3 regions of the Desulfovibrio sp. JC010 genome follow, and region 3 is predicted to be linked to each of the others. Evidence: predicted binding sites of a transcription regulator. Region 3 holds the regulator's gene; each other region holds the start of a gene.
What was found. Region 3 encodes sigma-54, which starts transcription at its own class of promoters, with help from an activator protein. Its sites were predicted from a motif close to CTGGCACGGNNNNTGCTT; they were not measured.

Region 1: a site for sigma-54 is predicted at 3,878-3,895, ahead of FMR86_RS10540 (glycyl radical protein). Genes of this name have one in related genera too.
Region 2: a site for sigma-54 is predicted at 5,934-5,951, ahead of FMR86_RS02225 (periplasmic heavy metal sensor). Genes of this name have one in related genera too.

What each region holds. Positions count from the first base shown of each region.
Region 1 covers NZ_VOIQ01000008.1:79,015-86,339, reverse strand. Annotated here, with positions in the region: gene FMR86_RS10550 (C-GCAxxG-C-C family protein) at 1-370, opposite strand, end outside; gene FMR86_RS10545 (glycyl-radical enzyme activating protein) at 394-1,287, opposite strand; gene FMR86_RS10540 (glycyl radical protein) at 1,341-3,794, opposite strand; gene FMR86_RS10535 (sigma-54-dependent Fis family transcriptional regulator) at 4,129-5,625, shown strand; gene FMR86_RS10530 (sulfite exporter TauE/SafE family protein) at 5,783-6,517, opposite strand; gene FMR86_RS10525 (DUF4125 family protein) at 6,524-7,084, opposite strand; gene FMR86_RS20695 (hypothetical protein) at 7,098-7,232, shown strand.
Region 2 covers NZ_VOIQ01000001.1:494,276-501,600, forward strand. Annotated here, with positions in the region: gene ftsZ (cell division protein FtsZ) at 1-874, shown strand, start outside; gene FMR86_RS02200 (radical SAM protein) at 942-2,630, shown strand; gene FMR86_RS02205 (DUF2318 domain-containing protein) at 2,780-3,193, shown strand; gene FMR86_RS02210 (FtsX-like permease family protein) at 3,206-4,366, shown strand; gene FMR86_RS02215 (ABC transporter ATP-binding protein) at 4,376-5,047, shown strand; gene FMR86_RS02220 (Spy/CpxP family protein refolding chaperone) at 5,250-5,723, shown strand; gene FMR86_RS02225 (periplasmic heavy metal sensor) at 6,000-6,467, shown strand; gene FMR86_RS02230 (DUF4405 domain-containing protein) at 6,613-7,325, shown strand, end outside.
Region 3 covers NZ_VOIQ01000022.1:41,352-48,676, reverse strand. Annotated here, with positions in the region: gene FMR86_RS19300 (PTS sugar transporter subunit IIB) at 1-149, opposite strand, end outside; gene FMR86_RS19295 (PTS sugar transporter subunit IIA) at 152-580, opposite strand; gene rapZ (RNase adapter RapZ) at 611-1,492, opposite strand; gene FMR86_RS19285 (PTS sugar transporter subunit IIA) at 1,591-2,040, opposite strand; gene hpf (ribosome hibernation-promoting factor, HPF/YfiA family) at 2,044-2,580, opposite strand; gene rpoN (RNA polymerase factor sigma-54) at 2,632-4,047, opposite strand; gene lptB (LPS export ABC transporter ATP-binding protein) at 4,365-5,087, opposite strand; gene FMR86_RS19265 (LptA/OstA family protein) at 5,151-6,737, opposite strand; gene lptC (LPS export ABC transporter periplasmic protein LptC) at 6,752-7,325, opposite strand, start outside.

The DNA.
Region 1 (7,325 bases), on a different contig from region 3:
CGGGGTCCCGGTCCCGGCTCAAGGTCCGGCAGCAGACACTGCCGTGTTCTGCAAGAAAGCGGTCGTGCAGTTCTTTGCAAAGGGAGCGCACCTGATCCTCGTCAGCGGGGAGTGGTCTTTTGCCGAGGATCAGGGACAAACCCATGACCGCGCCGGACAGCGCGCCGCAGACACAGCCCGCGTCACCGATGCCGCCGCAGAAACCTTTACTCAGCGCAACAGCCGTTTCTTTGCTCAAGCCGCCATGGAACTGGCGGTTGATGACCCAGAGCACAGCTTCGGAGCAGCACATGGCATCGCTGCCGTATAGTTCCTTTGCTTCGCGTCCGCCGGCTTCGCAGATCAGCTTTTCAGTCAGTGAGCAGTTCATTTTATTGCGCCGTTAAAAAATATTTAGATGATCTCGGTTTTCAGGCCGTGGTCAGCGAAACGTTTGAAAACTTCATCCAGCTGCTGTGGGGTGTATTCGCGGTCCATTTTGTATTCCCAGCCAAGGGCGGCGTATTTGTTGCGTCCGAAAGCATGGCAGGGCATGACTTCCACCTTGTCGTGTCCGTATCCCTTCAGGAACTTTGCCATGGCCGCGATGTTTTCTTCGGAATCGTTCATATCCGGCATGAGCGGCATGCGCACCCGTACTTCCTTGTTGGAAGAAAGGGCCGCGCCCAAGTTGCGCAGGATGATTTTGTTATCCACCCCGGTCAGTTTTTTATGCTCTTCCGGGTTCATGTGTTTACAGTCAAAGAGGAACAGGTCCGCAAGTTCGATGGTCCTGTCGAAACGTTCTTCCGGGCAGTAGCCGCAGGTATCAACTGTTACGTGGATGCCTTCATTCACCGCAGCCTCGACCATATCAAGGAAGAACTGCCCGCCGGAGGTAGGTTCGCCGCCGCCGAAGGTCACCCCGCCGCCGGAGTTATCGTAGAAGAGCGAATCCTTGCGCACTTCTTTCATGACTTCCTCAACGGTCATGGTCCTGCCGGAAATTTCACGGGCTTTACCTGCGCATTTTTCAGTACATGTTCCGCAGCTGGTGCATTTGTCGCTGTCGCAGCCGAACTTGCCGTCAATCTCGATAACGGCATCGCTGGGACAGACTTCGGAGCAGGTTCCGCATGCGGTGCACAGCTCAGTAAAGCACATCAGCTGCGGTTTGACCTGCTGCGATTCCGGGTTGCTGCACCACAAGCAGGTTAGCGGGCAGCCTTTTAAAAATACAGTTGTACGCAGGCCCGGACCGTCATGGAGCGACATACGCTGAATATTATAAATCATGCCTTGTGACATAGTAGCTCCGAGAGAGGGGAGAGCGCGAAGCGCTCTCCCCTTTTATTATTTAATTAGCAACGACCTGCGTCGTATTCGGTGCGTTTGATGATTTCGTTCTGCACGCCGCAGTCGAGGCGGGTGAAGTAGGCACTGAAGCCTGCCACGCGTACGATAAGGTCGGAGTAATCCTGCGGGTTCTGCTGCGCATCCTTGAGGGTATCGGAGCTTACGCAGTTGAACTGGATGTGAGATCCGCCGAAATCGCAGTAGGTCTTGATCAGGGAGATCAGGGTTTTCGCGCCCTGCGGACCTTCCAGTACGGAGGGGGAGAACTTCACGTTGAAGTGGTTCGCGCCGTAACGGACGGTATCGATTGCTTCAGCACCGGATTTGATCAGTGCGGTGATGCCTTCCTTGTCGGTACCGGGCATTGCGGAAACACTGCCGTCGGTGAGGGCCACGCCTGCTTTACGACCGTTGGGCAGTGCGCCCATCATGCCGCCGAAGTAGTTGTGGTAGGAAAGGGAGTATGCATCAAGCGGGGTACGCTGTCCGAAGCAGTCCGGACCCTGAGAGTGGTGGATTTCATCCACATCGCGGTAGAAACGCTGAACGATTTCCTGAACTTCTTCCACATCGTTGCCGTGCTTGGGTGCGTCAAAGCACATCTGGCGCAGTTCTTCGTAACCTTCGAAGTTGGCCTTGAGTGCTTCAAGCAGCTCTTCCATGGTTACAGCCTTGGTATCGTATACAAGGTGCTTGATGGCGAGGATGGAGTTGGCGGCATCGATACCTGCAGTCATGATCGGGTTGACCTGCGGGTAGCGGGTTCCGCCTGCTTCCTCGCACATGCCCTTTTCAATGCAGCCGTCGTACATGGCGGAGCGGAATACGCTCGGTACAACCTGCAGGCGGGCCATCTGGCTGAGATCGGAGTGGGCGCGGGAAATGCGGAACAGGTTGTCCAGCTGTCCTTTTACTGCTTCGTAAAGGTCTTCGAAGGTTTCGAAAGTGATGGGATCTCCGGTTTCTGCGCCGACCTTTTTCTTGGTTACCGGGCATTTACCGTTGTTAAGCACCAGTTCCACAACTTTTGCGAGGCAGGGCTGGTCTTCCTGAGTGATGAAACTTCCTTTGCCGCAGACACCGGTGGATACGCAGCCGTAGTTACCGCAGTTACGGGCATCTTCAAGGGTGATGCCGTCGGGGTACTGCGCAAAACGGGCGAGGGTGCGCTGGATAACTGCGTTGTTGTTCAAAATCTGGGGCTGGCCGGAACCGCCGCGGATGCACTCAACAACTTTCTGCATGTAGGATTCTTTGAGCTTCGGATGGTAAAGCAGGGTCAGGGTGGGCTGGATGCTCTTCATCTGAATCTGGGTTTCGAGCATGAGCTCTTCCAGTTCGGTGGAAGCATCACGGCCGTCTTTATCCACACCGCCGATGGTCATGGACTGCCCGGTGTGTCCGGAAAGGGTCAGCGCGTAGGAGTTGCCCTGATATTCGCCCAGTTCGAGGTGACGAATCCACTGGAACTTGAGCATGGTCAGAACCTGCTCGCGGGTCAGGTTGCCTTCGTCAATGTCTTTTTTGAAGAAGGGGTACATGTACTGGCCGTAGCGACCGGGGGAAACTGCGCAGGCCATCTGCTCGGTTGCCACGCAGAGGTGGGTGAACCAGAAAGACTGGATAGCTTCGCGGAAGTTGCGGGCCGGGTGTTCGGGAACGCGGCGGCAGATTTCTGCGATTTCCAGCAGTTCCGCTTTTACTTTAGGATCGGATTCTTCAGCCGCGGTCTTTTCAGCCAGATCAGCGTAGCGGTGGGAGTGCTTGATTACCGCGTCAAAGGTGATCAGCATGGAGCGGTAAAGGTCGATCTTGTCGCGGTTGGCAAGGGTGTTCTGGGTTTCGGTGAGGCGGGTGCGCACTTCTTCCATAAGGTGGCGGATACCTTTGTTCAGCACCATGCCGTAATCAGCGATACCGGAACCGGAAGCAACGGAAACGTTTTCGTAGTACATGCCTGCTTTGGCGTACTTCTTCGCGCTTTCACCGTACTTTTCCTTGTACATCTTGTTGTTCTGGTCGATGGCGGTGCGGCCTTTCCAGAGCTTGTAGGTCTTTTCGAGCAGTTCCTGAGTCTCGGCGGGGATTTTCATTTCGCCGAGGGAGGCCATTTTGGCCATCTGCATTTCTTCTTTGATCCAGGAGACGTTCCATTCGGGGTAGGCGTAAACACCGGCACGCACACCTGTAAGGGTACCTACAATGGGGTTGCCGTCGAGAAAGATTTTTTTCTGGGTTAGTACACGTTCCAGAACTTTGGCGCGGACATATACTACAGGTTCACCCTGATGTTTTTCATATACTTCGTTCAGGAACTTCAGACGCTCGGGGTCCATGACCTGCGGAGCGTTCATGAGGTAATCCTTGAGTTCCTTGACGCGGTCTTCAGCTGTATCCCAGTTGATGCCGTATCCTTCGGCAGTTCTGGTTTCTTCTTTTGCAGACAGGGTAGTATTCATTTCCATCTCCTGTGATTGTGCTATTGTTTTTGGTCTTTTAGGTAGATTGAAAGTTTGATTCGTTCGCTTGTTAAATCCGTCACTAGCACGGGCTGTGCCAGAGACGGTTTTGTGGGCAAAAAATTACTATAAGCTTTTGAAATAGAAGTGTTTAAAAGCGCACAAGCGGCGTTGATAGTGTGAAGGGGGTGGAAAAGCAAAAAGAAAGAAATTTTTCTTTTTTGATTAAAATTTTTATTTGCCAAAAAATATTTTTTTATTTATCGACCCCATCAGCAACCGGAGGTTCAAACCGGTTTTGAGCCGTTCCGGGGAAAGAGAGAGGTTGTGAAAAATGTATTTTAGCAGGGAAAAGTTTCGTAATGTCAGCCGCCGCAGTGTGCTGACCCCGGAGATGCTTGCCATCTGGGATGATCTGGGACTGGGAGTGGCGGTGGTGGATAGTGAAGGGTATTGCGAGTACATGAACCCCATCCAGCGCAAGGCGGACGGGTTTTCACGCATCCATGTGGAAGGGCAGCACATCACCAAGCTCTACGTGCCTCACGAGCTGGATTGCATTCCCACAGTCGAATGTCTGCGTAAAAATGAGCCGATTCTGAAGAAAAGCTACCTTTACAAGACCACCAACAACTATCTTGCCGGGACTGTTTCCGACTTTTTCCCGCTTTACGATCAGGGTCGTAAGGATGGGGTAATCACCTTCACCCTCTGGACCGGATCAGTGCCTCTTGGTGATTCCAAGAAGCGGTCCCGCAAGTCCGCAGCCCGCGATAAAAACTATTCATATTACACCTTTGATTCCCTCGTGGGCGAGGATGATTCCCTGCGCGAGGTGCTGGCCGAGGCCCGCACTGCGGCCAGGTCTTCTTCGCACGTCATGATCTGGGGCGAGAGCGGTACCGGTAAGGAAGTATTCGCGCAGGCCATCCATATGGAAAGCGAGCGCAGGGAAAAGCCTTTTATTGCCGAGAACTGCGCGGCTATCCCGGAGAACCTGCTTGAAGCCATTCTTTTCGGTACCTCCAAAGGGGCCTACACCGATGCCCCGGATAAGCCCGGTCTGTTTGAGGAAGCGGACGGCGGAACCCTGCTGCTGGATGAACTTAACTCCATGCCGCTTGGTTTGCAGGCCAAGCTGCTACGCGTGTTGCAGGAGAAGCGGGTCCGCAGGCTCGGTTCGCAAAAGGAAATTCCCGTGGACGTACGGGTGATCAGCATCCTCAACGAAGCTCCGCTTAATGCCGTAAGTTATGGCATCCTGCGCAGTGACCTGTTTTACCGTCTGGCGGTGGTGGGCTTAGCCATTCCGCCGCTGCGTGAGCGCAAGAAAGACCTGACCGTGCTCATTCGTTCATTCATTGCCTGTTCGGAACAGACCAGTTCACCCGGACTCATCGGGGTGGAACCGGATGTTCTTCAGATGTTCCTCGATTACGATTGGCCGGGTAACGTGCGCGAGTTGCTCCACGTTATCGAGGGCAGCCTTGCCCTGCTTGGCGAACGGTATTCTATCGGGGTGGAGAATCTGCCCCGTCATTTCCGCGAAGCCTGCGAAAATTCTTACATGCCTACACCTCTAAGTGCTGAAACGGCCGCGCCGCAGGCTGAAGAGTCCATGCTCGGCAAGAATTTCTTTGATTACAGCCTGATCAAGCGCAACAGCGTGGTTCCGCTTAAAAGCTGCGTGCAGCAGTACGAAATTGAATGCATCAAGAACGTACTCAAAGTAACGGGCGGCAATGTGGCCAAGGCCGCCCGTATTATGCAGATTACCGGGGCCGGTTTGCGCTATAAAATTCAGCAATTAGGAATTGGAGAAGATTTTTAACAAGCTTCGCATTTAGCTTCTTAAGACGGTCTTCGAATAAAAAGACGGCGAAGCCTTAATAAAAGGTTTTGGGAGAGTCCAGAGAACCCTTTTGCAAAAGGGTTCTCTGGCCCCCGGAGGGAGAATCTCTTAATAAAAAGCGCGATAGCGCATCAAATTAAAGGAATGATCTGACCAGACAGACGACTCCAGCCAGTGCGATTACGGTCATGAGCACTTTGCGGAATAAATCCTGATTGATGTGCTTGATTACCGGAAAGGATAGCAGGGTCCCGATGAGTGTAGCCGGTGCTCCGTAGATGGCGTAGTCGATTACCGTGGGGGTGATCAGCCCGGCACTGCCCTGCAGGATGCAGGTGAAAGTGGCCCGGATAACAAAAAAGACCCCGAGGGTGCCGAGGAATACGCGCGGTGCCCAGCCTACATAGAGACCGTAGGCCCCGATGGGCGGTCCGTCGAATGAGATAGCCGTGCCGAGCAGGCTGGCTCCGAATCCGGCGGCACTGCCCCGTGACCATGATTCCGGGTGAGTTTTTTTGACTTTGAAGGTGAGCTGCCAGTACACGTAATAGATGAGCAGCGCACCGACCGCTCCCTGTAGGATGGTGCTGGAAACAAAGGTCAGGATGTACAGCCCGGCAAAAGCTCCGGGTACGGAGCCGACCAGCAGCGGCTTAAGTGCGGACCAGCGGCAGTGCCGGAAATGCATGGCCGCGATGCTGCCGTCCATGATGACGTTAAGCAGGCAGGCAAGGGGAACCAACTCCTGCATGGGAATGAACATTGCCGCTGCCGGAACAGCGACCATGGCCCCGCCGATACCGCTGACCCCGGATACAAATCCGCCGATCAGCCAGAGCAGGAAAACAAGGGTGTGTGGTGAATCGAACATGAAATTTTACTTTGTTGGTTTGGATAGTGATTCTTCGCAATGGGTGAGGGACTCGTAACCCAGCTTGCGCATGAGGATTTCGTATCTTTCACGCACGAGGTTGCCGTGTTTTTGCTGCACGGAGCGGGCGTAATTCAGATAGATGTCCAGAGTTCCGGAGGAGTAGGTTTGTAATTCACTGCCAAGGTAGATGCAGAAGGACTGGTGTCCGTCAGGATGCACGGCGCGGGGGAACTGGGCGGCTACTTCCTTGCGCCATTCGCTTTCCAGCTGGACGATGGCGGCAATGGCCGGGGAATCGTTCTGTACCGGGATGAGTCCTTCCATGAGCGCGTATTTTTCGGTCATGAGATTGCGCTTGTCGGCCACTGCTTTTTCAAGGTCGGCGAGGTAGGATTCAAGGTAATCGTCCGGCATTACTCCGTGGGTCATGTTGCGCATGATGCGGAAAGAATCCGGGTGCTCCTGACAGGCAGCGGTGCCGCCGCGGTTCTTCACTGCAAGGAACATGTCCAGTTCCAGTGCGATGATATTTTCTATGATTTGTATACGTTTATCTTCGGCCATTGGGGGCTCCTTTATGAAAAAAGTAACATGCTTTCGGTTTGCAAAGGGGGTGCCTTTTCAGGGAATTCAGCTGCTGAAATTGTATGTTTTTCAGTATCATCTTGAATTGATTGCTGAAGTCAAGGTTTTAGGTCCGGCGGGTGAGTAATCGGCCGCTTTGGGAGTGAGTAAATGCAAAACAAAGAAAATTTTTTAAAAAGATAAAAAACTTTCGAAAAAGAAAAATATTTTAAAACACATT
Region 2 (7,325 bases), on a different contig from region 3:
TTTCTATTTCGAAGGCAAACGCAGACTGCTGCAGGCAGAAAAAGGTATTGAAGAACTCAAGAAGGTGGTTGACTCCATCATCACCATTCCCAACGACCGTCTGCTCCAGCTTGCCGCCAAAAAAGCAGCTTTCTCCGAAATGCTGAAAAAAGCTGACGAAGTCCTCTACTACGGCGTCAAAGGTATCGCCGACCTGATCACCGTTCACGGCCTGATCAACCTTGACTTCGCTGACGTGCAGGCAGTTATGTCCAGCTCCGGTCTGGCCCTCATGGGTACCGGTATCGCACGCGGAGAAAACAGGGCCCGTGAAGCAGCCATGAAGGCCATCACCAGCCCGCTGCTCGAAGATGTTTCCATTGAAGGCGCAAAAGGTGTGCTCATCAACATCACCTGCTCCCCAGACATGACCATTGATGAAGTCAGCGAAGCAGCCAACATCATCTACGAAGAAGCACACGAAGAAGCACAGATTTTCTTCGGTACTGTTTTCGATGCTGAAGTGGGCGATGAAATGCGCATCACCGTTATCGCTACCGGAATCGACAATGCAGTTGAGCAGGCTGTCACCCCGCCTGTTGAGCAGCAGTCCTTCGGTCAGCCCCAGCGTCCTAACCTCACTCCCAGAGGCATGGCTCCTAAAAAAGAAGCCACCACCAACGTGCATCAGATGGGCAGTGCCCACGCTGAAGAAGATCGTTCCATCCCCGCTTACCTGCGTCACACCGCAAGCAAGCCCGTTGAAACGACTGCACACACCGAGCCTGTACAGCTCAAGCCCAAACAGGCAGCCAACTCCGGTGGAGAAGAATTCATCTTCCACGATGACGATGATTTCGAAGTTCCGACCTTCATCCGCAAGCAGGCAGATTAGTTACCGCTTGCAATGAACATAAACCGGAAACAGTACGGGCTTGAGCGGTCCGCACCGGAAATAATCCATGTCCGTAACTGAAGAATTCTTCTATTACGGAAAGGAAGAACCCTCGCCCGAGGAAACTGGAGGCCGTCTGCCCACGGCTCTGGTCTTTCCCGGACGGAAGGGGTCTGCACTCTCAACCCTGGGTTGGCAGGCTGTCTATCGCTTGCTTGCTCCGGACGCGGAGCTGGCGGTTGAAAGATTCTTCCTTGGCGAACCGGGCAAACCGTCTGTTTCCATGGACAGTGACAAAGAACTGTCCGAGTTTCCCCTGATCGGTTTCAGCATCAACTTTGAGGAGGAATACCTCCATCTGGTCAGGATGCTGAAAGATTCGGGTGTTCCGCCCCTTGCGGCGGAACGCCCGGACTTCCCGCTGGTCATGGGCGGAGGTCCGGTGGCCTTCCTTAATCCCGCACCCATCGCGCCCTTCTTCGACTTCTTCTGGGTCGGCGAAGCTGAGGTCGGATTAAGAGAATTGTGCCTCGAACTGAAGCTGCATATTTATAACGGGGGAAGCAAAAAAGAATTTCTGGACCTGATCAAAGACCGGGACGGCGTCTACGTTCCCGGCATGACTGAAGGTCAGGTCCGCAGGGCCGTGCTGCCCCCCGGTCCCGTGGACGAAGGACACGGGGTGCCGCTCCTGAGCGAACCAGCATACTCCTGTTTCATCAGCCCCGAAGCAGTCTTCAAGGATATGTTCCTTGTGGAGGTAAACCGGGGCTGCCCTTACGGCTGCCGCTTCTGCGCTGCCGGATATGTCTACCGTCCGCCGCGCCACGCATCCATGGACCAGCTCAAGAGAATAGTGGAGCTTGCCGACCCGCCCAAGGTGGGCTTGGTGGGAACCGCCCTCACCGACTGGCCGGACCTGATTCCCTACATTGAATGGCTCAAGAAACGTAAGACCAAATTTTCCCTTTCCTCAGTCCGTGCTGACGGGCTGACCGAGGAATTGCTGGATATCCTGCGCGCTTCCGGGGTCCGCACCGTGACCCTTGCCCTTGAGGGAGCCAGCAGACGTCTGCGCGATGCAGCCAGCAAAAACCTTGAAGAAGAGGATTTTCTGCACGCGGTGGAACTCTGCGCCGCCAAGGGGGTCAACCATCTGCGGGTTTACGTCATCGTGGGCTGGCCCGGTGAGACTGCCGAAGATTACGAAGAACTGGCTCTCATGCTCGAAAAGATGGACGAGGCCCGCAAACGGGGTCAGGGCAAGAAGAAAAAGCAGTTCATGCGCATCACCTTCGGGGCCAGCTGCCTTGTACCCAAGCCGTGGACCCCGCTGCAATGGGCTGCCATGCCTTCTGAAAAAGACCTCAAGGCCATACTTTCCAAGGTCAAGGGGCTGACCAAAAAGTACAAAGGCATGGCCTTTTCCGGGGATAATCCTTTTCAGGCCCGGTTGCAGGGCATCCTTTCCCGGGGCGATGAAAGTCTGGCTGAATTCATCCAATATGCCGCTGAAAAAGGCGGCTGGAAAAAAGCTTCCAAATTCTGCAAAGGGGACTTTGAACGTTTTGTGGATGATGAACTGGACAAAGATGCCCCCCTGCCTTGGGACTTCATCGATACCGGAGTGAAAAAATCCTACCTCTGGCGTGAATGGCAACGCTTCCAAAAAGCCGAAAAAACTCCGGTCTGCCCCCCGGCAGGCTGCGCAGACTGCAAGAGTTGCGGCATGTATCAGTGGCTTGAAGACGATTAAGCCTCGCCTTGCACTTATGTGCAACTGCATTGCACAATTCACATCATTTTAGGCTCCTCCACTGACAATCAATTTCATTACCTACCGAAATCACTCTTCTTGCACAGCAATTGCATACTTCTACGGTATGAATTTTAAAGGAGAGTTTTATGAAAGAAATGATTCTACTGCTGGCCCTTATGATGGTTCCGGCAAACGCAACAGCCGGAATGGAAATAGGGCCGCAGGAACTTAGCATTCCAGTAGCGGAAGTAAATGACGGCGAGGCTCATTACTATTCAATAGAGATGGACGGCAAGGAAATCCGTTTCTTTGTGGTCCGCAGCAAGGATGGAATCATCCGCGCGGCCTTTGATGCCTGTGATGTCTGCTACCGGTCCAAGCAGGGATACTCCCAGCAGGGAGATTTCATGGTCTGCAACAATTGCGGCATGCGCTTCCACTCCACTCGCATCAATGTAGTCAAAGGCGGCTGCAATCCCTCCCCGCTGGAAAGACGGACCGAAGGCGATAAACTATTCATCTCTCTGGATGCGGTCCGCTCCGGGGCTAAATATTTTTAGGGAGCGCGATTCATGAATCTACTCACCATTCCCCTGCGCAATCTGGGCCGCCGTCCCCTGCGCACAATCCTGCTTTGCACTGTATTTACCGTGGGTGTCATGTCCGTGGTTTCCATCCAGCTGCTTTCCACGGTTGTGGGCAACAGTCTGGAAGAAAAGATGAGTAAATTCGGGGCCAACATCCTGATCACCCCGAAAACAGAATCCCTGTCCGTAAGTTATGGCGGTCTGGACCTCGGCAACGTGGCTTACGGCTCACACGAACTTGACGGCACCCCGGTGCTCAAAGCTGTACGCGGTATTGACCTGAAAGAACGGCTCAGTGCCGTGGCCCCGAAATTCGCCGCCATATCAAAAGTTAAAGATACACCTGTGGCTGTGGTCGGCGTCAGCATGGCGGACGAGTTGAATATCAAGACCCACTGGTATCCGCTGGGACGCTTCCCTGAAAATCAGCATGAAATCGTCATCGGCTTCAATGCCGCCACCAAATTGGACATAAATCCCGGAGACTCTATTGAGATAGAAGGGAACAGCCTGCTCACTGCCGGAATTCTCGACCCCACCGGAACAGAGGATGACAACGTGATCTTCATGGATATCGACCTGCTGCGAAACAGCGTAGGCCGTCCCGGAGCAGTGCACTTCATTGAGGTGGCCGCCCTTTGCGCCGGATGCCCCATTGACGAAATAGTGCAGCAGATAGTCAAAGCCGTACCTGATGTAGAAGTGAAAGCATTGCAGCACGTAGTCAAACAGCGCATGTCCGCCATCAACTTTGTTAACCAGATGGCCTGGACCGTAAGCGGGGTCATCCTGCTCACCGCCTGTTTCATGATCGGGCTGTCCATCTTCTCGGCAGTGAATGAGCGCAAAACCGAAATCGGCCTCATGCGCTCGCTGGGCTTTTCCACCACTTCGGTATTCTCCATCTTCTGCCTTGAAGCACTGCTCATGGGTTGTATTTCAGGGATTTTCGGTTACTTGGGCGGATATTTCGCCAGCGGTAAAATCCTTGAGAATCTCGATATGGCTGAGGCTGAGATTGTTTTTGATCCGCTGGCTTTCGGGCTGACCTTTCTGGCCGTTGCCGGGCTGGCAGTGCTTTCGGCAACCATTCCATCACTGCGCGCCACCCGCGTTGATCCCTCCCGAACCCTTGTATCATTATAAGGAGCCAGTATGCTTAAAACTGATTCAATTACCCATAGTTACGGTGAAGGTTCCACAGCTGTTACCGTGCTGAACAATGTATCCATCAACATTCCGGAAGGCGGATTTACTTCAATCGTCGGCCGCTCCGGGTCCGGAAAATCAACACTGCTCAGTGTAATATCCAGCCTGCTCCGCCCGGTGGAGGGAGATATCTATTTTAAGGGGACTGAAATCACAGACCTGCCCGATTCTAAAATCGACAGGCTGCGCAAGGAAGAATTCTCCATCATTTTCCAGTCCCACCACCTGCTGCCTTACCTGACCGCCCATGAAAATGTACTGCTGCCCTTTCTGGACAAGCTGAAACCGGTTAATGCAAGGCTGCTGGAACGAGGACGGATCTGCCTTGAGCGGGTGGGGTTGCAGGGTAAAGAGAAGCGTCTGCCCGGCCAGCTTTCCGGCGGGGAACAGCAACGTGTTGCCATTGCGCGGGCACTGGTGAAATCACCTTCCATACTCTTTGCGGACGAACCCTGCGGCAGTCTGGATAAAGCTACAGGAAACGAAGTTATGGAAATTCTGAACGATTTAAACCGTGACGGTTTGACTATCGCCATGGTTACCCATGACCGAGGCCATGCCTCCATGGCCAAGGAGACCATTTTACTGGAAGACGGCAGAATTGTTAATAAATGTTAATTTATATAAGTGCATTTTAACATTATATCTGCACAAATTGTGCATTCTTGCGCAGCTATTGCATTGCCATTTTCAGACCGCCACAGTAGGCGATAACACTTTAATTCAAGCAGTTTAAGAAGTTACGCAAAATGGCACACCCTGTGCTTTAGGGGAATTACGAGATAGCAAAGTTTTTTCATACAACCCCAAGGAGATAATCATGAAAAAGAAAATCGTAATTCCCGTAGTAGCAATCATGGTCCTGACCATTGCCGGAACCGCCATGGCCGGCGGCGGTTACCAGAGAGGAAACAACGACTGCTTCCGCAACGGTCCCCGCCAGATTTTCGAACAGCTGACCCCTGAAAAACAGCAGGAAGTAAAAGCCATCTTCAAAAAGCATCAGGATGAATTCCAGACCATCAAGACTCAGATGTGGGCCAAGCGCACCGAACTGAATGCACTGGTTGATTCCGGCAAGGCCGACCAGAAGACCATCAGCAAGCTTGTTCAGGAAATGGTTGAACTCAAAACCAAGGGCTACAACCTCCGCAAGCAGGTCAATGAAGAAATCGAAACAGCCACCGGAATTGAAATGCCCATGCGTGGGTTCAGCGGTCGCGGATTCGATGACGACGGTCCACGCAAAGGCCGCAGACACCACAATGACGACAGAGGTCGCTGGAACTCCTAGTCTTTACATATAATACCATCATCCCCTGCGAAGAAAAAAACAGAACACTCCTTCCCCTGTTTTTGAGGCCCCTCTCCCCGGGGCCTCTTTTTTTATTTTGCAGGTGAGCATGCACTTTTGTGCAACTGGCTGCACATATATTTTGCACTTAAAAATTTACCTCCACTGCACAAAAACCAACAACACACTAATATAAAAGATTTTTTCACTTTGGCACACCACGTGCTTTATGACAAACCGAGAGGGCAACAACTTTTAACCGCATCAGGAGATCTTATGAAAAGAAAAGCTCTGGTTCCCTTGATCGTCGTGCTGGTTCTGGCTGTAGCATCAGTCGCCATGGCACGGAACGGTTACCGGAACGCCGGTTACCACAACGGTAACTGGGCTGCCTATGAGCAGCTGACACCTGAGAAACAAAAACAGGTGCAAGAGATCATTAAAAAATATGAATCCACTTTTCAGACCCTGAAGAGCGAACAGTGGGCAAAACACACTGAACTTAAAGCTCTGGTGGATTCCGGCAAGGCCGACAAAGAGACCATCCATGCTCTGGTGCAGGAACTTTCCAAAGTACGGGACAAGCTCTACGCAGAACATAAAAAGATGGCAGAAGAAATAGAAAAGGAAACCGGCCTGACCTTCCCGCCCATGGGGCAGGGAATGGGTAAAGGCGGCAGAGGCTGCGGCAACTACAAGCAGGGCGACTGCCCTGCCGGAGGATGTCCGGGCCAACGTTCCTAACCCCTTTAAATAACGTTCATCTACACTTAATTACAGGAAAACGGGTAAAAAGGAGGACTATAGCGGTCCTCCTTTTTTATTAAAGACCTTCCAAACGCGCCCATATTTAAGTTATCAATATCAGAGCAAATCAAAGGAGCGCAGCATGTTTAGAAAAATCACTTCCCTGACCAGCTTTTTTTCATTTATCGTCCTGATTATCACCAGTGTAGTTCTGTATATCGTCCCGCAGGGCAGGGTTGCCTACTGGGCGGACTGGACTATGCTGACCTTAAGCAAGGAACAATGGGGCGATATCCATATCTGCACCGGGGTCCTTTTTCTTGTTGTTTCCATCCTGCACATCTGGCTGAACTGGAAGCCCATTCTCGCCTACCTTAAAAAGAAAGCCGGGGAAGCAAATTTCACATCTCCCGCATTTTTTATCAGCCTGATAATCACTCTTTTTGTTGCTTTCGGTACCCTGCTTGAACTGCCGCCCATGAAGCAGGTTCTTGAAGGCACCCAGTACTTTCAGGCCAAGGGTGAAGAAAAATACGGAATTCCCCCGTACGGACACGCGGAACTCAGCCCGCTGGAAATTTTCTGCAAGCGTATGGGGCTGGATGTGGACAAGGCCGCCGCATCCATAAAGAACGCCGGTATTGAACTTGAATCCACCAAGGAATCCATCAAATCCATCGCCAACAAGGCAGGACTTACCCCCAAAGAGCTGCATGATATTATTTTAAAAGATCAACCACAGAACAAATCCTCCATGAAAAAAGAAGGAGGGGACTCGAATCAGCAGTCCGGCCAATCAGGCGCAGGAATAGGACGCATGAGCCTTGGGCAATACTGCGCAAAATACAATCTGGA
Region 3 (7,325 bases):
GGAATGGCCAGCGACATGATCTGCTGCTGCAGATCATCCCCTGCTACGGCATCGTTAGCCACGATGATATTCTTGGCGTGGGTGTACGGGAGCCATGTTTCAATAATCTGCCCGTGAACAAGACGGTTATCAATTCTCACCCACATCATGGTTACCCTTTGCTAGTTCGTTTTCGCAGCATTTCGCCGGCAATTACAATGCCCTTGGCAGCGGCCTTGCTGACTTCTTCAGCCATTTTCTGCAAAGATTCGTTGCGCATCTGAAAAGCTTTCAAAAGCATGGGCAGGCTGACCCCGGTTACAACCTCGATATCGTCGCCCTGAAGAAGTGAGAGGCTGAGGTTTGTCGGGGTACCACCGAACATATCAGTAAGAATCAGAACACCGTTCCCATTATTTACTTCGGCTATATTGCTTTTCAGGGAATCCACAGCGGCGTCGATCCCCTGCGAAACATCAACAGAAAGGGAAAGCACCCCTTCCTGCGGACCTACAATTAATTCACCCGCTTCAATAAGGGATTGCCCGAAGTTACCATGGGTAACGAGAACTATGCCGTTTTTGCTTGATTCTATATCCATCAAAATTCCCGATATGTTCAACTATAAAAACTACTTCAAATGAATGTGCTTATGTTCAAGTGAAACAGAATAACCATTATCTTTAAGAGTTGCAAATACCCTTTCAGCCGTTGCAACAGAACGGTGCCTGCCGCCGGTACAGCCAACGGCAATGGTCAGCCTGTATCGACCTTCAGCCTCGTAAAGAGGAAGCACATACTGAAGGAAATCGAGATATTTCTCAATAAAAATTGAACCGGGTTCCGTGCCGAGCACATAATCCGAAATAGCTTTATCCTGACCGGACAGGGGACGAAGCTCTTCTTCGAAATAGGGATTGGGAAGAAAGCGGAGATCCATAACCATATCAGCGGCAGTAGGCACATCATGCTTGAACCCGAAAGACATAACGTGAACCCGCAACCCCTGGGTCTTCTCACTCAGCTCAGACCATTTATCCTGAATCCTGCGACGCAGGTCATGGATAGAATATGTGGTGGTATCAATAACCAGATCGGCCTGATTGCGGACCTCCCCAAGAGCTTCTTTCTCTTTCTCAAGGGCATGTTCCAAACCGATATCCCTCGACTCAAGAGGGTGCAAACGGCGGGTGGTGGCATACCTGCGCACCAATTCAGGCAAACGGGCTTCCAAGTACAGAATACTTGGACGATATCCTTTGGAAGTAAGCTCTTCCCGGGTGACTTCCCAGTCCACACTGAATTCCAGCTGACGCAGGTCCATCCCCAGCACCAGTCCGCGGTAGGCATTGTCCCGGGTATTAAAAAGCTCAACAAGACGCGGAAGCATTCCGGCGGGCAATCCGTCCACACAGAAAAAACGCAAATCCTCAAAAACTTTCAGAACTGTCGACTTACCGGCACCGGACATCCCGGTAACAACAATCACTGGAAACGAATCTGCATCAACCACCCCAACATCCTCCTTGAGTATTAGCCCACAAACAAAATTAGCAATGACCTTAAGTTCATTGCTAATCTGATTTATTCCTGATTTTCAAATAGGTTCGGTTATGCGACACCGAGCAGACGAAGAAGTTCATCCTGATCCGCAGAGTCTATGAAAGCCTGCCGGAAAGCTTCATCCTTCAACTGCCGCGAAATCTGTGCCAGCACCTTTAAATGGGCACCGGCCCCCTGCTCAGGAGCCAGTACCATAAAGAATATCTTACATGGCTGCATGTCCAGAGACTCAAAGTCGACCCCTTCACTTGAACGGCCGACCACCACGACAATCTCTTCAAGACATTCCAGTTTTCCGTGGGGGATGGCTATGCCATCCCCTATTCCGGTTGTTCCGAGTTTTTCACGATCATTAAGGACCTTCAGTCCGTTTTCCACATCCACATCCAGACCGGCGCCCTTCAGTGCGGAAACCATTTCTTTCAGAACTTCACCCTTATCAGAGGCCTGCAGTTCATGAATTACAAGGTCCTTTGCCAGATTATCAGCTATATTCATTAGTTAGTATCCCGGGTCAATTAAACCGAAGTCGCCGTTATTGCGGCGGTAAATTACATTTATGGCTTCGTTATCCGCATTACGGAAGACGAGGAATTCATGGTCGAGGGTCTGAAGCTGCTCAGCGGCTTCATCAACACTCATGGGCTTGGGCACAAAAGAATCAGACTCAACAATCACAGGTTCCCTGTACTCTTCTTCCCCATAACTGAGAATTTCCATGCGGGCGGGAGCTGCCTCCTTGCGCCTGTGACTTCTCATCTTTTCATTTGCACGGCGAAGCTGTGCTTCAAGCTTGTCCAGAACCATATCCACGGTGGAATACATGTCCTCGGACACCTCATAAGCTGAGACATGCGTATGGTCAGAGGTGAAAACAACTTCCGCAACATGCCTGAACTTATCAACTGACAGATTCACCTGCATGTCAGTGTTTTCAGGGTTGCTGACGTACTTTACCAACTTGGAGAAACGGCTGTTTGCATATTCCTTAAGATGTTCGGATGCGTCGAAATTCTTAAAAGTAAATGCTACGTTCATAAAGAGCCTCCTTAGTAAGGGGTGAATATGCGTTGATTTCTCCGGACTACATTAGAATACCTTCTTCCTTTTCGAGGAGGAGAGAATCCCCATTGCAGTCCTGTACTTGGCTACGGTCCTTCTGGCAATATTGACTTCCAGCTTCTCTTTGAGAATCTCAGCAATCTTCTCGTCGCTGAGGGGTTTCTTTCCGTCCTCTTCTCCGATCAATTTCTTGATCGTTGCCTTGACGGACTCGGAACCGACCTGAGAACCGTCATCCAGACCGAGAGCACTATTAAAAAAGAACTTAAGCTCATAGATTCCGTGCGGAGTCGAAACATACTTATTGGTTGTTATCCGGCTCACAGTGGATTCATGCATCTCGATGTCTTCCGCAACCTCTTTCAAAATAAGCGGTTTAAGCTTGGTGACACCCTGAGCAAAAAACTCACGCTGAAACTTCACTATGGAATCCAAAACCTTATATAAGGTACGCTGCCGCTGATACAGGCTCTTCATCAGCCACTGGGCGGAGCGCATCTTATCCTGAAAATATTCCTTGTCGTCTCCCTTTGTTGATGCCAGCGTCTCCACATAAAATGCATTCATCTGCAATTTGGGAAGACCGTCTTCGTTAAGGACGATGACAAAATCACCGTCATATTCATAAACATAAGCATCCGGGCTGACATAGAAAGAGTCTCCGCTTGAAAAACTTGCTCCCGGCAGAGGATCAAGTGTCTGCATCAAATCGAGATAACTCTTTAAATCCTCCATGCTGAGTTTGAATTTTCTTGCCAGCGGCTTGTAGCGTTTCTTTTCAAGGTCATCCAGATGATCCCGCACCAGCGAGACCAGAATCGGATCATCATCAAGTTTCAACGCTTCAAGCTGAACAAGCAGACATTCCTGCGGAGTCCGTGCCGCTACCCCCACCGGGTCCAACCGCTGAATGCGGTGCAGCACATTTTCCACATCTTCGATTTCAGCATAGCATGTTTCGCAGACATCTTCCAAGTCAATCCGTAAAAAACCACCCGAACTCAAATTACCAACAATACATTCACCAATGACAACTTCCTTTTCAGTAAAATCGGAAAGACTCATCTGCCAATGCAGATGTCCTTCAAGGGATGTTGTCTTGGTCAGCCGGGCTTCAAAGGAGGTACCCTCTTCATATGATTCGGATTCACGGGAAGCGGACTGCTTGGAAGTACTGGAAAATTCGCCGAGATAGTTCTCCCACTCGGCTTCCTTGGAAATCTGGGCTTCTTCAGCCGTGGCGGTACCTGCTTCAGCATCCGCAGCATCAGTCCTTTCCTGTGCTTCAGCTTCTTCAAGGACAGGATTTTCCATGAGCTCCTGATGGACAGTATCCACCAGCTCCAGGCGGGAAAGCTGCAACAACTTGATCGCCTGCTGCAACTGGGGAGTCATTACCAGCTGTTGAGTAAGCTTTAATTGTTGTCTAAGTTCCAATCCCATATATTCAGGCCACCTTTAGTATATTCTCAAATTCAATTAATTTCAGTCAGTTGCAAACCGAGGCAACAAAAAATATTTTATATTCTGCCCCAGCCTTGATTCCACTATGCCACATCCAATTGCAAGATGCAACAAAGACCTCTGAATCATCTGATATTTATGGATTTTTTACACAAAGAACTTGCATATGAAAAAAGTGTACCAATGTTCGGGCGGACTGTAAATCAACAAAGGCAAAATTAATCAAACTTTGCAAAAAAACAGGCCGGAATCCCCTAAGGGACCCGGCCTGACGAACACTTATACACACCCGAAAGCTACAAACTGAAACTGTCACCCAGATACAGCCTGCGCGCCTTGGTATTTTTAACGATATTTTCAGGTGAACCGTTCAGGATCACCCGCCCTTCATAGACAAGGTAGGCCCGGTCACAGATGGAAAGGGTCTCACGCACGTTGTGGTCGGAGATAAGAATTCCCAGCCCCATATCCTTGAGCGAGGAAATGATGTCCTGAATATCAATAACCGCAATGGGGTCGATACCCGCAAAAGGTTCATCAAGCAGGATGAATTTAGGATTATTGATCATGGCCCGGGCGATCTCAAGACGCCTGCGTTCACCGCCGGAAAGATACATGGCCTTCTGATCCGCAAGACGCAGAATACCCAGCTGGTCCAGCAATTCATCCGCCCTCTTGGGAACGGCCTTGCCGGAAAGCCCAGTGTGCTCGATGATGATCTCAAGGTTCTTACGCACGGAAAGCTTTTTAAAAATGGAACTTTCCTGCGGAAGGTAGCTCAGTCCCAGGCGTGCCCGTTCATGCAGGGGCAGTGTGGTGATTGGCTTTTTATTAAAATAAACGTCCCCGGAAGTAGGCTTTACAACACCGACAAGCATATAGAATGTGGTGGTTTTCCCGGCCCCGTTGGGACCGAGCAACCCCACGACCTCGCCCTCGCGCACGGTCAGGTTGATCCCGCGGACGACCTCTTTAGGCCCGTAGTTCTTGACCAGTTTCTTGGCGATAATCGAAGACATAAAAGTCCTTTTTGATGCGCTTTGCGCTTTTGATGAAACGATTAATCATCATTATATCACAGGCTAAGGCGAAACATTTTTCGGGGTATAGAAAATGGCCTCGATAGGCTTGTTGCCGCCCACAACCTCAGCGCGGTTATCTTTTAGGTAAAATTTAATCTCATCACCCTGAATATTGTTTGGGCCGTCCTGAAGCTCGGCATTACCCTTCATGTAAATGATGGAATCACCCACCACGTAGGTCAACTTGTCGCAGTGACCCTTGCGTTTTTTCATTACCACTTTCACGTTGCCCCCGGCCACGATCTTCTTGATCTTGTCCTGAGTATCGGAAAGTGAATCACCATCAGGTCTCAAATGGGCAGTCAGGATGTCGGAGGTAAGGGTTACATCCAGACGCACAACCTTAACATTGCCGGAAAAAGTAATCCTGTTGCGGTTCTCGCTGAAGGTCATCTTGGTAGAAGTGATCTTGATGGGCACTTCATCAGGTCCGCCGGGCACACGCTTCTTCTTGGGCTTTTCCTTTTTCACAACCGGAGCTTCGGCCTTGAGATAAGTACCGAAAACATAGCCCACGCGCTTCAACTCTTTGTCTTTGCCGGGCTTGAATACAGGAAACCATTTTCCCTCTTCCTGTCCGACTTTAACAGCCTCGCCCTTTTCCAGTTTATCAACAATAAGGGATTTAGCATTGGGTTCGGAGCGAACATTAAGCACCGCAGTGGCGTACAGGGTCTTAGTCTTGACCGGAGCCAGCAGCATTTCATCCATGGCTTCTTCCATGGCGGCAAGCTCGTTACCTCTTTTCAATTCCTGCTGTTCTTTTCTGGTCTTTTCAGCCTTAATCTCAGCCTTACGGGCATCTATGCCGGCCATCTGGGCTTTTTCCAAATTCTTGGGATAAGGAGCAAGGAACGGCCCCCAGGCATAACCCCAGACAGGAGTATCTTTCTTGACCATGGCATCTATGCGGTAAAGGGCATACATGCCGCCTTTTTCCTTGCCCACCTGCGCCCGGTGTCCGGGACTGAGCACGCCCACTGCCTTGGAAGTGGCCACAGGCTTTTCAATAACGTTGATACGGCGTACTGCATAGCGGATACGCGCAGCATCATTGACAATATCAATCTTGGACTGCTCCACAAAACCCATGGCATCCGCTTCGGAAACAACCTTTGCATCACCCTTAAAGACCGCGTACCAGCCGTCTCTCAAAAAACCGACCTTGATCTTATCACCGGATTTCAGCATGCCCCCGGTAGAAGATTTGACAGTTCTTTCCAGATGAAATTTTACATCCTTGCCCACGTAACGGACATCCCCCCAATCCACGAGGGGGCCGTCAGCCGGGGCAGGAACAACAACCTTGCGGGAAACATACCCTACAGGCTTTACGTCCTTTTCGTCGGAAGCGGGATAAACCGGAAACCAGTTGCCCTGCACCTTACCCACCAGAAAACTCTTCGCCGGGGAAATAATCCAGACCACCGGGGCTTTCAAATCAGGCTTGGCACGGACATTGGCAATGGTCCGGGTAATTTTCAATTCAGATTTATCGTAGGCGTGAGCAGCGGGGCTGACCAGAAAAAAGGTCAGCAAAAACAGCGCACAAAAAGTATATACTTTATTTCCAAATATATTAATCAAATGAATGCTCGCTTCTATTGAGGCATTACCACCATGTCCGGTGAAATCAAGGCTTCCATTCCATCTTCAATCATAATCTCACGGGTGACAAGATCCACCTTCACCCGGTCTGAAGTGATGTAAACGGCAGGGCTCTGCACTTTTACATTCCCTTCAAGAAAAAGCAGGTTATCCTTGGGCTTGAAATCAAGACGGTCAGCCTTGAGCCCCATATCCCCGTAAAGGCCTTCAACATGGTCCCAGAGCTTCAGTCCCTCACCCTTCTGGCTTACCTCGCCATGCAGGGCACTGACAAAAACTTCCTTGCGGTCCCGGCCCAGATAGTATGTAACACGCGGTTTGTCAGCTATGACCAGCCCTTTTTCCTGATCATAATCAGCACTTCCGGCCCGCAGAATCCATTCAATATCACCGCCGGTACCCTGAATAAGTTCAATCTCCTCAGCGGAAATATCGGACTTATTCTTATCGGCCACCAGCGGGCTTTCCACTGCACCACGGGCCATGTGCGGAAAGGTTCCGTATTTCTTACCCAGCAGCGTTCCGGCGCAGACGCCCAGAACAAGGGACAGAATCAAAGATAAAACC